Regions from separate parts of the Paenibacillus sp. FSL P2-0136 genome, predicted to be linked through region 2. Evidence: a T-box and tRNA genes for the amino acid it is inferred to sense, from the RefSeq annotation. Region 2 holds a T-box; the other holds one or more tRNA genes.
The links. The T-box of region 2 lies ahead of argS (arginine--tRNA ligase). A T-box ahead of a tRNA ligase gene usually reads a tRNA of that ligase, here a tRNA-Arg.
Positions count from the first base shown of each region.

Region 1: it encodes a tRNA-Arg, which carries the amino acid that the T-box ahead of argS (arginine--tRNA ligase) is inferred to sense. The anticodon was not compared.

Region 1 covers NZ_CP150244.1:7,462,097-7,468,178, forward strand. The annotation lists gene NYE26_RS32125 (SIMPL domain-containing protein) at 1-638, shown strand, start outside; gene NYE26_RS32130 (DUF4163 domain-containing protein) at 1,010-2,107, shown strand; gene NYE26_RS32135 (GDSL-type esterase/lipase family protein) at 2,272-2,910, shown strand; gene clpP (ATP-dependent Clp endopeptidase proteolytic subunit ClpP) at 2,998-3,594, opposite strand; tRNA gene NYE26_RS32145 (tRNA-Arg) at 3,788-3,862, opposite strand; gene NYE26_RS32150 (sugar-binding domain-containing protein) at 4,155-5,207, shown strand; gene gap (type I glyceraldehyde-3-phosphate dehydrogenase) at 5,324-6,082, shown strand, end outside.
Region 2 covers NZ_CP150244.1:5,698,032-5,704,113, reverse strand. The annotation lists gene argS (arginine--tRNA ligase) at 132-2,282, opposite strand; T-box leader at 2,337-2,559, opposite strand; gene NYE26_RS24155 (hypothetical protein) at 2,793-3,098, opposite strand; gene NYE26_RS24150 (hypothetical protein) at 3,291-3,650, shown strand; gene NYE26_RS24145 (SNF2 helicase associated domain-containing protein) at 3,778-6,082, opposite strand, start outside.

The DNA.
Region 1 (6,082 bases), 1.8 Mb from region 2:
AGAAGAATGTGGTGAACGTGGTAGGCAAAGGCGAGCTGTCGATCAAACCGGATATCGCGTATCTCTCCATCGGGGTAACGACAACTGCCGAAACCGCGCAGGAAGCACAGAAAGGCACAGCCGCGAAGGTCTCCAAGCTGACCGCTTTGTTCAAGACCACTTGGGGCATTGCAGACAAAGACATTCAGAGCACCCAGTTCAACGTACAGCCTAACTACACTTACAGCGAGAAGGACGGCCAGAAGGTAAAAGGCTATAACGCCCAGCACACGCTAGAGGTCTCTTACCGGGATCTGACAAAGGTTGGACAATTGCTGGACGCTGCCTCTGCGGCTGGAGCGAACAACATCGGCAATGTGCGGTTTGCCATTGAAGATCCATCGGCCTTTGAAGCACAGGTAATCGAGAAGGCTATGCAGAATGCAGATGTCAAAGCAGCGGCTATTGCCAAAGCAGCCAAGCGCGGACTGGGTCAGGTAGTCACTGTCATTCAGAGCGATGACGGGAATCATCCGGTGGTCTACGCTGAAGCAGCCTCCATGCAAAAGATGTCCATGGATAACAATGCTGGCAGCTCCGTTGAGCCCGGGCAGGTTAAGGTCATTACCCAATTGAGTGTAACTTATGAATTGAAATAAAACGTTTCGTAAGAGGCGCTTGCTCTGCTGTTATAGCGGGGCAGGCGCTTTTTATAAAAATATAAGAATTTATATGTTTTACATGATAAATTATCCTTCATTTCTCGCTGAAACGGTACCGTCCTTTAAAAGGACGGCAAAGCCGTTTCCACTTGTCATATAAATGTATTGATATGCACATAGCCGCTATCGAAAGCTCTCAATTTGTTTAAATTGAGGTAACAGGATCTTTAGATAATCACGGCAAACCTTAAGAAACTGTAAAGCGGATTGTAACAATCCCCGCACTTTCTTTTACTATAATAGGAACAGTGATACTGAGGAGCACACATCATGACTAATCATACCACCAGGTGGAAGGGGAAATAACAATGAATTCGAACTCTAAGAAATATATCAGCAAATGGGGTGCAGGAATGCTCGCCGCAGGAATCCTGCTGGGAGGAACAGGAATAATCCATGCAGGCATCACTGAGGCCGCTCCGGCAGCCGCTCAGGTCAAAGCCAAATCCTCATCTATAGTGCTGAAGGTTAACGGGAAAAGTACAGCCCAGACGGGCCTGCTCCAGGAAGGAAAGGTATGGGTGCCGGTAACCTTCCTGCGCGATGCGCTGGGGATGCCGCTCTCTTATGATAAAGCGGGGAAGACGTACACCATCGGGACAGGAACTGCTCAGACAAGGCTGACGATCAATGATTATGGCATTTCTGTTATGGTGAACAATTATTATGTCGGTGAAGGCAAGCAACTGAATAACCGGCTGTATGTTTCGTCTGAGCTGCTTAGCGATTACTTGGGCTACAAAGTAGACGGGAGCGCAGCAGCAGGACGGCTGAATGTTATGAAGAAAGTACAGAATGCGGTAACCATCAAAACAGTGAGCTATGTGAAGGATCATAAGGATGCGCCTATCCGGCTGGATTATCCGCAGGTCAGCGGCCTGGCAAGTGCAGAAGCAGAGAAGGCAATCAATGATACGATTAAGCAGACCGTTCTGAACTATGCGAAGGATGCTGAAGATCAAATCTCCAAGCGGTCGAAGGATGACCGGCCGTATGAATTCGAAGGCGGTTATGTGATCACGTATAACCAGGATGGCGTGCTCAGCCTAATCACCAATCAATACGGGTATACCGGCGGTGCCCATGGGATGACTTACCGCAATGCGTTCACCTTCTCGCTCAAAGACGGGAAACGTCTGTTGCTGGGCGATCTGTTCGGTGCCAACCCTAATTACAAGAAACAGCTCAATGCCAAGCTGGCCACCGAGATCAAAGCTAACGGAGGATATCTGGGCGGGTTCAATGGACTGAATACCGAGAAGTACTTCTATCTGAAAGATGGCAAAGCGGTGCTCTTCTTCCAGTTATACGAATACACGGCATATGCCGAGGGCTTCCCGGAATTCAACTTCAGCTTCAAGGAACTCCTGCCGGATGGAAGCAGTCCGTTCGCGGCGCTGAAATAATAAAATAATTATCCAGATGCCCTTGCATCTCCTCCGGGAGATGCAGGGGCATTCTTGCACAACCCTTCATCCACGGCCTAATCAGCCTGCCCTGCCGTTACCACTTCACCCGGATAGTCATAAGCTATAGAAGGCAAGCAGCTTATAACGGGGAGGGGAAGGTTATGGTCTATGCTTATACAGCGATCGGGGATTCACTTACAACCGGCTTCGGGGCGCTGCCCGGGAACGGCTTCGTCCCCGTCTACCGGCGGATGGCGGAAGGGAGGCTGGGTACACCAGTGGTGCCGGCGAATCTTGGCGTCAACGGTCTGACCACCGGGGGGCTGAAGCAACGGCTGAGGAGCTCGAATGTCTACCGGGCAGCGGTGAAGGATGCGCAGATCATTACGCTGTCCATTGGCGGCAACGACTTGATTAAGGCAGCCCGGGCAGCCGGGCCCCGGCCCGGTGAATTCCAGGGATTACTGCAGCAGGCGCTTAGGGACTGCAAGCGTAACTACAGCGACATCATGGGTAGCCTGACACAGCTCAAAGCAGGTTCCCGCAGCCCCTACATCATCCGGATGGTAGGTCTGTATAATCCCTACCCACAGGTGAATGAAGCAACAGAGTGGGTGCGGGAGTTCAACCGCTATGCAGCAGGCTACAGCAGCAATAACGTAGGGTTTGCTTCGGTATACCATGAATTTGCCGGTAATGAGCGGGGGCTGCTGTTCCTGGACCATATTCACCCGAACGGCAGAGGCTACCGCGTAATTGCAGGCAAGCTGGATGCCCTTGGGTACGGGAGCTTAAGGTAGGCAGCAATGGCTGGGCATAAGAAAGAGGCTGTAACGGGACCGGACCGGTCTGTTACAGCCTCTTTGTGTATTCATTGGAGCAGGTACTTATACGCCTGTTGGCAGAGTCTTCTCAATTACCTTGTCCACGATACCATATTCAGCAGCGTCTGCAGCGCTCATGAAGTAGTCGCGGTCAGTATCCTTCTCGATCTTCTCCAGCGGCTGGCCTGTACGCTCGGACAAGATGCGGTTCAGCTTCTCACGCAGCTTGATGATGCGGCGGGCGCGGATCTCGATATCCGAAGCCTGCCCCTGGGCACCGCCTAGCGGCTGGTGAATCATGATTTCGCTGTTCGGCAGGGCGAAGCGCTTGCCCTTGGCGCCGGCATTCAGCAGGAAAGCTCCCATGGAAGCGGCCATACCTACACAGATGGTGGACACATCCGGCTTAATGTATTGCATTGTATCGAAGATGGCCATACCCGCTGTGATGGAACCGCCTGGGCTGTTCACATACAGGTGAATATCCTTATCCGGGTCCTCGGCAGCCAGGAAGAGCATTTGTGCGATGATGGAATTGGCAACCACGTCATTAACCTCCGTTCCAAGGAAAATGATGCGGTCCTTCAGCAGGCGGGAATAGATGTCATAAGCGCGCTCACCGCGGTTGCTCTGTTCTACTACCATAGGAATATAACTCACGTGGAAAACCTCCTTGAAATTGGTGCTTCGAATGTGTTCATTTTTTACTGTTACCGTATTAACCACATGATAAACAAATTCAAACAAAAAGTCAAAGAAAGTCAAACTTACTTTCAAAAAAAAGAGCCCTCAAGCGGCTCATTGGTTAAATATAATATAATCGGAACTAAATTATGTACAAGCTTGAAAAAAATGGCGCGCCCGCCAAGAATCGAACTTGGATCTCAGGCTTCGGAGGCCTACGTCATATCCATTGGACCACGGGCGCAACAGAAATTATTATAATATACTTCTCGGATAAAAGCAATGCGTATTAGGCATCCTGCGCAAAAATAGTTTTCTCTGCCTCCATTAATAGAGCCGGAAATGCGCCTCCTGCCAGTGGGCTGCCGAACAAGCCCATGTATAAGATGAAAGCGGGCTGAGAATTATAGTCTCGGAACACTTGCACTTGGCGTCAGTTTTGGGTAGAATATGGGTGGGACTTAAAAAGTTAACCCGGGACATTTTGAGACCACGAACAAGGGATAAGAGAAAGACGAAGTTGCAGGAGTGAAAGCATGCGTAATCTATTGGAAATCCAAAAGCAGCTTCTGCCTGATCTCATGGAAACCCTTAAGAGACGGTATACGATTCTACATCAGATCATGCTGTCCGATATTATTGGGCGCAGGACGTTAGCCGCATCGCTTGATATGACCGAGCGGGTGCTGCGCGCCGAGACGGATCTTCTGAAATCGCAGGGGCTCATTGAGATCGAGAGCGTCGGTATGCGCATTAGCGATGCCGGTCGCAGACTGCTTGACCTGCTGGAGCCGGTCGCCAAGAGCCTATTCGGCCTGGATGATCTGGAAGAGAAAATTCGTACAACGTACGGTCTCACCAAAGTAATTGTGGTACCTGGCGATTGTGAGACATCGCCGTTCACCAAGCGTGAGCTGGGGCGCGCAGGCTCCAAGGCACTGCTCAGCGTACTGCGCAGTGACGATACGATTGCCGTCACAGGCGGATCAACACTGGCCGAGATGGCCGATCAGCTGACCCCGCCGCTATCCCTTTCCTATAAGAACGCCTGGGTTGTTCCGGCGCGTGGAGGACTGGGAGAGAGCATGGAGATACAGGCCAACACCATTGCTTCAACCATGGCCAAACGGATTGGCGCCAATTACCGTCTGCTGCATGTGCCCGATCTGCTTAGCGGAGACGCATATGAGTCGCTTGCGCAGGACTCCAATATTGGAGAGATTGTACAAATTATCCGCAGATCGCGTATTATTGTACATGGAATAGGCGACGCCATTGAAATGACCCACCGCCGCAAGCTGGACTCCGGGACGATCTCAGAGATTCAGAGCGAGGGAGCCGTAGCCGAGTCCTTCGGATACTATTTCAATGAGAATGGCGAAGTGGTTCATACGATGCGGACCATGGGGCTGCGCCTGGAAGACATTATCCGTACAGAAGTCGTTATCGGTATTGCCGGCGGCAAACGCAAGGCGAAGGCCATTCATGCGATGCTGCGGTTCGGGCAAGAGGATATTCTCGTCATCGACGAGGCGGCGGCTGTTGAAATCGGCAAGGAAATCGACACACAGCTACAAAAGGCCCTATAGATTCCATTAAATGGGGCGCGCGCAAAGGGTTTATGCATTATACTTAACATTGTTGTCTTGACGAGCCTCACGGCTTGTCTTGAATAAATAAAACGAACTCTAGGAGGAACTATTCAATGAGTGTAAAAGTTGGTATTAACGGTTTTGGACGTATTGGACGCCTTGCATTCCGCCGTATTCAAAATGTAGAAGGTATCGAAGTGGTAGCAATCAATGACTTGACTGACGCTAAGATGCTTGCTCATTTGCTTAAATATGATACAACTCAAGGTAAATTCCAGGGAGACGTTGAAGTTCATGACGGATTCTTCAAAGTAAACGGTAAAGATGTTAAGGTTCTGGCGAACCGCAACCCTGAAGAACTTCCTTGGGGAGAGCTTGGCGTTGATATCGTTCTGGAATGTACTGGTTTCTTCACAACTAAAGAAGCCGCTGAGAAGCACCTTAAAGGCGGAGCTAAGAAAGTAGTTATTTCCGCTCCAGCTACAGGCGACATGAAAACTGTTGTGTACAACGTTAACGATGACATCCTTGACGGTTCCGAAACAGTAATCTCCGGCGCATCTTGCACAACGAACTGCCTGGCTCCAATGGCCAAAGTCCTGAACGACAAGTTCGGTATCATCGAAGGCCTGATGACTACGATCCACGCTTACACAGGTGACCAGAACACTCTTGATGCTCCACACGCAAAAGGCGACTTCAGACGCGCCCGCGCTGCTGCTGAGAACATCATCCCTAACACTACCGGTGCTGCTAAAGCCATCGGCCTGGTTATTCCAGAACTGAAGGGCAAGCTTGACGGTGCAGCACAACGTGTGCCTGTAGCTACAGGTTCCCTGACTGAGCTGGTTACTGTTCTGGATAAGAGCGTA
Region 2 (6,082 bases):
TCAGAGGATGCCCCCAGGAGTGGGCGGATGGAGAAGGGAGAGTAGCTGTGCAAGCTGCACGGACCCGCATAGGTTCTGCTCATTCATCCGCTAGAGTAATTGGTTCTTAAGAGGATGAAGACTCAATGTGTCTACATCCGCTCCGGCTTAGGCAGACCGAGTACGTCGAGCGCTTCGCCCAGCGTATCGGTGAAGCTCCGGGTCAGCCACAGGCGGAAGGTGATGCTGGCTTCCCCGCCTTTGAGAATTGGACAAGCGGAGTAGAAGTTACTGAACAACGACGCCAGGGAATAGGCATAGTTACAGATCGTATTCGGCGTAAGCTCCCGGCTTGCTGTATAGAGTGTGTCTTGCCACAAGCTGAGCTGTCTCAGCAGGGCAAGCTCAGCCGCTTCGAGCTGCGCCGGGAACAGCGGTACCCCGCCAACGCCAGACTCGCCCACACCGTACTCGCCAACGCCAGACTCGCCAACGCCAGACTCGCCAACGCCAGACTCGCCAACGCCAGACTCGCCCACACCGTACTCGCCAACGCCAGACTCGCCAACGCCAGACTCGTCAACGACGGACCCGTCAACGTCAGAATCGCTAGCGCCGAACTCGCCCACATCAGACTCGCCAACTTCAGAATCGCTAGCACCGAACTCGCCCACACCGAACTCGCCCACACCGGACTCGCTAGCGCCGGACTCGCTAACACCGTTCCCGCCACCTGCCGCAGCGGCCTTACTAAGCACGCGCTGCGCCCGGGCATAGGCGTACATCAGGTAGACGCCGGTGTTGCCGGAGATTTCCATTGCCTGCTTGAAGTCGAACACAATCTCGGTGCCCAGATTGAAGCGCAGCAGGTAGTAACGGATGGCAGCGGTGGCGATGAGCCGGCTGGACAGACCGTTTTTGTCCGAACGGGTGGATTCAATCATGTCTTCCATGAGCCGGACGAGCTCCGTTACCTTAATGCCGATTCCCTGGCGCCCGGACATGGCGTAGGAGCTTTTGCCGCTGGAGGTATCAATGCCCAGACCGGCCGCAGAAGCGGGACTCAGCGAAACTACCCCATAGCTGACATGATGCAGCGCGTCTGCCTGCGCACCGAATCCCAGTGCCTGGAGCGCCTGCTTGACCATCAGCTGCGGATATTCCTGCCGGTAATCGATGACGTTCACGACCTGGTCCGCCCGTCCAAAAGGCAGAGCCTGTCCGCTCAAGCCGGTCGTCCACAGTCCGCTCTGAAATTCGCTGTAGCTAAAGTCCTTCTCCAGCAGTCCGAACTTCCACAGATGATAGGCGATGTCCTTGGCGGTATAGGTCAGAATTCCATTCGAGCGCACCAGCACCTTATCCTTCTGATGCTCCTCCAGCGTGTCTGGTGTAGCGTCTTCAGCGGGTTGCTTCAGAATCCAGCAGCCTGCCAGCTTGCCTTCCGTCTCCTGCACGAAGATCTCCGTCTGCGACAGAAGCTCGAATGCCGAGGCCCAGAAGCCCTCCTTCAGAATGCTGCTCTCCCACACCAGCAGATCGTAGTCAATGCCGAACCCACGCATCTCCTCTACATGCTCTCTCACAATCTGCCCGGCGACGAGGTTACCAATCCAGGCAGTGTTGCCGTGGCCTTCCTCCAGCGCATGAAGAATTTCGGTCCGCTTCTGCACCATCTTCGGCTGCTGCGCGTACGTTTTGTTAATCTCGGCATAGATGTCCCAGCAGTAATCTCCGAACCGCATATGCTCTCCCGCCAGCGGAACATTCAGCAGACCGGCTACGGTGTCTGCCAGCTGATTGCCCAGATCATCCACATAGTTGTGCACCTCAACGGTATGGCCGGTCGCCCGCAGTACCCTCACCAGCGCGTCCCCGATACATGAGTTTCTCAGGTGGCCTATATGCATACTTTTATTCGGGTTGACCGAGGTATGCTCTACAATCACTTTCGACCCTCCCGCATGCTGGGGCAGCGTGAAACTCCCCTTCGACCGTGCCCAGGCCTGCCAATCCAGATACATATTAATAAACCCCGGTCCGGCGACCTCGGTTCTCAGCACCAGTCCGTGAACAGAGCCCGAAGCTTCAAGCTCGGCAACGATCAGCCCGGCGATAGCCAGTGGAGCTTTGCGCAGGGGGCGGGCCAGCTGCATGGCGATATTGCTTGAATAATCCCCGTGGTCGGCACTCGCCGGCTGCTCCAGGGCAACATGTACTTCAGCGATGGCGGGCACGCCCAGGGTTAGCGCGATTTTGTGAACAGACTGCTTCAAGCTCTCTTGGATTAGCTCACTTAGCATTGGCATGAATAACAACCTCCTGAATAAAATAACGACAAAAAAAGCCTTCATCTCCTAAGAGACGAGGCTTCTGCGCTCGCGGTACCACTCTCGTTGCTGAGCCTTACGGTTCAGCCACCTTACAGGTTAACGGTCCTCAGCCGGGGCTTCCTACTCTCAGGGTTCAGAAGTCCATCTCACGGGTGCGCTTCATGGTTCTAATCTGTACCGGCTTCCACTAACCCGGCTCGCTGGGGACTAGATATAAGACCATTACTCTCCCGGTCATCGATTAAATATGGATTTGTATCAGTATAGCGAAATTCTGAAAGAAAGCAAGAGCAGATTGCTGTGCAGCAGGAGTCCTCCGGTTAAGAATTACTCGTCATTGGGCGCTCCTGTCAGGTTCTTGATGTCTGTTGAACCATAAATCAGCAGCACTATTACAATGACCAGCAGGAGTCCACCGGCAAATCCCTCTCCGTCAAAACTGTCCATAGCCCCGTCCCTCACTTTCACTTGCGTATGTGTTCAGGTGTTTTCGGCTTTCTTTTTCAAAGCGGTCATGATCTCGTTCAGCGTAAGGCTGCTGTTGTTATCTAGGAAGCTGACCAGCTTATCGACATTGTCATTGCTCAAATCACTTAAGGTTTTATATTTGCCCACCAGACTGACGAACATGGATGCGTCCGTGTACATCTGGATGGAGTCTACTTTCAGCTTGCCGGTCAACAGAAGTGCAGCTACAGCAAATTCAAGCCCCTTAGGTGTCTGGGTTTTGGAGCTGGACGGTGTTTTTTTGGCGGCGGGCTTCTTTCCTTTTCCTGGAGGGGGCATGGGACTCCCTTCTTCCGTTCGGCGTTCGTATGGAGAAAGCGCGGCCCATGGGCGGTCTTTCCTTATTCAAGAATATGCGTGCCTGCGGTCATTGGTGAATAGGCTCAGGCCTGTGTCCACACCGTTACAGGAAAGTCCGAATATGAATATATCGTACTTTGACACTAGAACTTCAAGGGAGGACGAGACAGGATGGCGATTTTGTCAACAGGACCGATAGAGAACAATGCCGTTTCGGGAGTCAGACCTACGCAGACGGTGACGGTAAGAATAGTGAAGCGGAATGCCCCAGGCAGCGCCTCTATTAGTATTCAGGGATATGTGCTGGGCGCTACCAGAACGCTGTATGTCAGTGAGGTGATTGATGTTGCTCCGAATCAAGTGGTAACCCGGGATTATTTTGCCGATCTGAATGCCTATGAATTTGTGTTCATCACTGGAGAAGTAGACGAAGATGAGATTGGAATATCCGTGTGGGGCAAGACATCAACCGGTCAGCTGGTGAATGCACATCGTGTAGTGACGCATGAGAAATTAAGCTCAGACGTATAGAGGGTTAGGGTATTATTCTGGACTTGCCAGTTGTAAAATGAAACAGGGACCTTTCAGAGCTACTCGCTCAGAAGGTCCCTGTTTATATTGCGAATAGAGCAGAACGGGCTACAACAGGTTGTTCAACTCAGATCGAGAGGATTTCACGTATATCATGCTCGCTCAGGCTCGACAACGCCTCCTGCCCCGGCTGGATCACCTCGTCAATCAGGTTTTTCTTTTTCTGCTGCAGCTCGTACATTTTATCCTCCACCGTACCCTGGGCTACCAGGCGGATGACCTGGACGATCTTTTTCTGCCCGATCCGGTGGGCGCGGTCGGCGGCCTGCTGTTCGACCGCAGGGTTCCACCACAGGTCATAGAGAATGACCGTATCGGCGCCGGTCAGGTTGAGGCCGGTACCGCCCGCCTTCAGCGAGATCAGGAACAGGTCGCGCTCGCCTTCATTGAAGCGGCTGCACAGCTCAACCCGCTGGGAGGCCGGGGTCTGTCCGTCGAGATAGAAATGCGTAATCCCCAGCAGCGCCAGTTCACGACTGATCATGCCGAGCATTTGCGTGAACTGCGAGAAGATCAGCATCCGTTTGCCGGAGCTCCGGCATTCGTCTATAATCTCCAGTAGCTGCTCGAATTTGCCGGAGCCTCCTGTGTACCCGTCCACGAACAGGGCGGGATGGCAGCACAGCTGGCGCAGCCGGGTCAGTCCGGCCAGCACCTTGAGCCGGCCGTTCCCGAAGCTGTCGCTGTCCAGATGCTTAAGCGCTTCTTTGCGCAATCTGGCCAGGTAGGCGACATAGAGCCGTTTCTGCTCCGGCAGCAGCTCGGAGGCCTGGAGGGACTCGATTTTGTCCGGCAGCTCCTTCAGCACATCGCTCTTCAGGCGGCGCAGCAGGAAGGGGCGGGCGCGCCTGGCGACCGTCTCCCGGGGAAGGTCATGGAACGCCTTCTTTCCGGGGAACAGTCCAGGGAAAACGACACTGAAGATCGACCACAGGTCCTCCAGCGCATTCTCCACCGGCGTACCGGTCAGCGCAAAGCGGTAGCGGGCCTGAAGCAATCTGACCGCCTGCGAAGTCTGGGTCTCATGATTCTTGATCATCTGCGCTTCATCCAGAATGAGCGTATGGAACGACTGCTTGGCATACTCATCCACATCTCTGCGCAGCAGCGGGTACGAGGTGATGATGACATCATGCCCGGCCGTGTTCCGCACGGTCCGGCTGCGCTCACCAGAGTTGCCGTCAGCAATGACTGCCTTAATCTCCGGGGCGAAGCGCTTCAGCTCATTGAGCCAGTTATAGACTAGGGAAGCAGGGGCAACCACCAGCGCAGGTACGCCGCTCTTCCGGATGTCCTCCAGCTCAGAGAGCAGGAAGGTGATGCTCTGCAATGTTTTGCCAAGGCCCATATCATCCGCCAGAATCCCGCCGAAGCGGTAATGGGCCAGCGTCCTCATCCACTGGAAGCCGTACTGCTGGTAATCCCGCAGCACAGGAGCCAGACTCTCCGGCACTGGGAAGTCCAGGTTTTCGGGACTCGCCATGTTGGCCAGCAGCCGCCGGAAGGAGCGTCCGGTCTCGATGGTCTGCCCCTGGAAGGTACCTGCATGGAGATGGAGGGCACGGACCAGCGGCAATGAGAACTCCGTACTCCGGATATCCACGCTGCGGACGCCGAGCTCGTTCATCAGCGCGATAATCTCCTGGAACTCAGCGGTATCCAGCGGGAGCAGAGCTCCGTCCTTGAGCCGGTGATATTTACGTTTTTCCTGGAGAGATTTCAGGACCGCGGTAATGTCATTCTCCGTGATGCCCTCCATGGCGAACTTGAAGTCCAGCCAGTCGGTCTTCTCGTTCCAGCTCAGGCTGACCTTGGGCGCTGCATGCTCCGTAAGCACCCGCTCCTTGACCGCAGTGGTCGCATAGACCTGAAGCAGCGGTTCCAAGAGCGGGATGGTATGGTGAAGGAAGTCGAATTCCCCGTCCTCGTCACGCATGATATACCCGCTCTCCGTCCGCGAGAAGGACTCATGGGCCATCAGGTCCAGAATCCGCCGCTCCGCTTCCCCGTCCCGCATCAGAATGACCTCGCTGCTCCGCTCATGCGCCTTGTCCTCCAGCGGATTGATGACAATCCCGCCGTACTGGAATTCCAGCCCGGCCAGCAGCCGGTCCCTTACCCGGTCCAGGTAGAGTCTGGCGTGTAGCCGGGTCTGGACGATCCGGTCCGCGATGGCGTCGGCAATGCTTACTCTGCCCAGCTTCTTCAGGCCGGGTATGACCCTGTCCATGAAGGGCTCCATCTGCTCAGGCGCAATCGCCAGGCTATCCCGCCGGCTGCTGCTGAGCATCCGCTTCAGCTCTGCGAGACGCCCGCATTCCTGCGCCGGGAGCTTCAGCAGCCTGTCTTCGGTCAAGACCAGTCCATAGCTC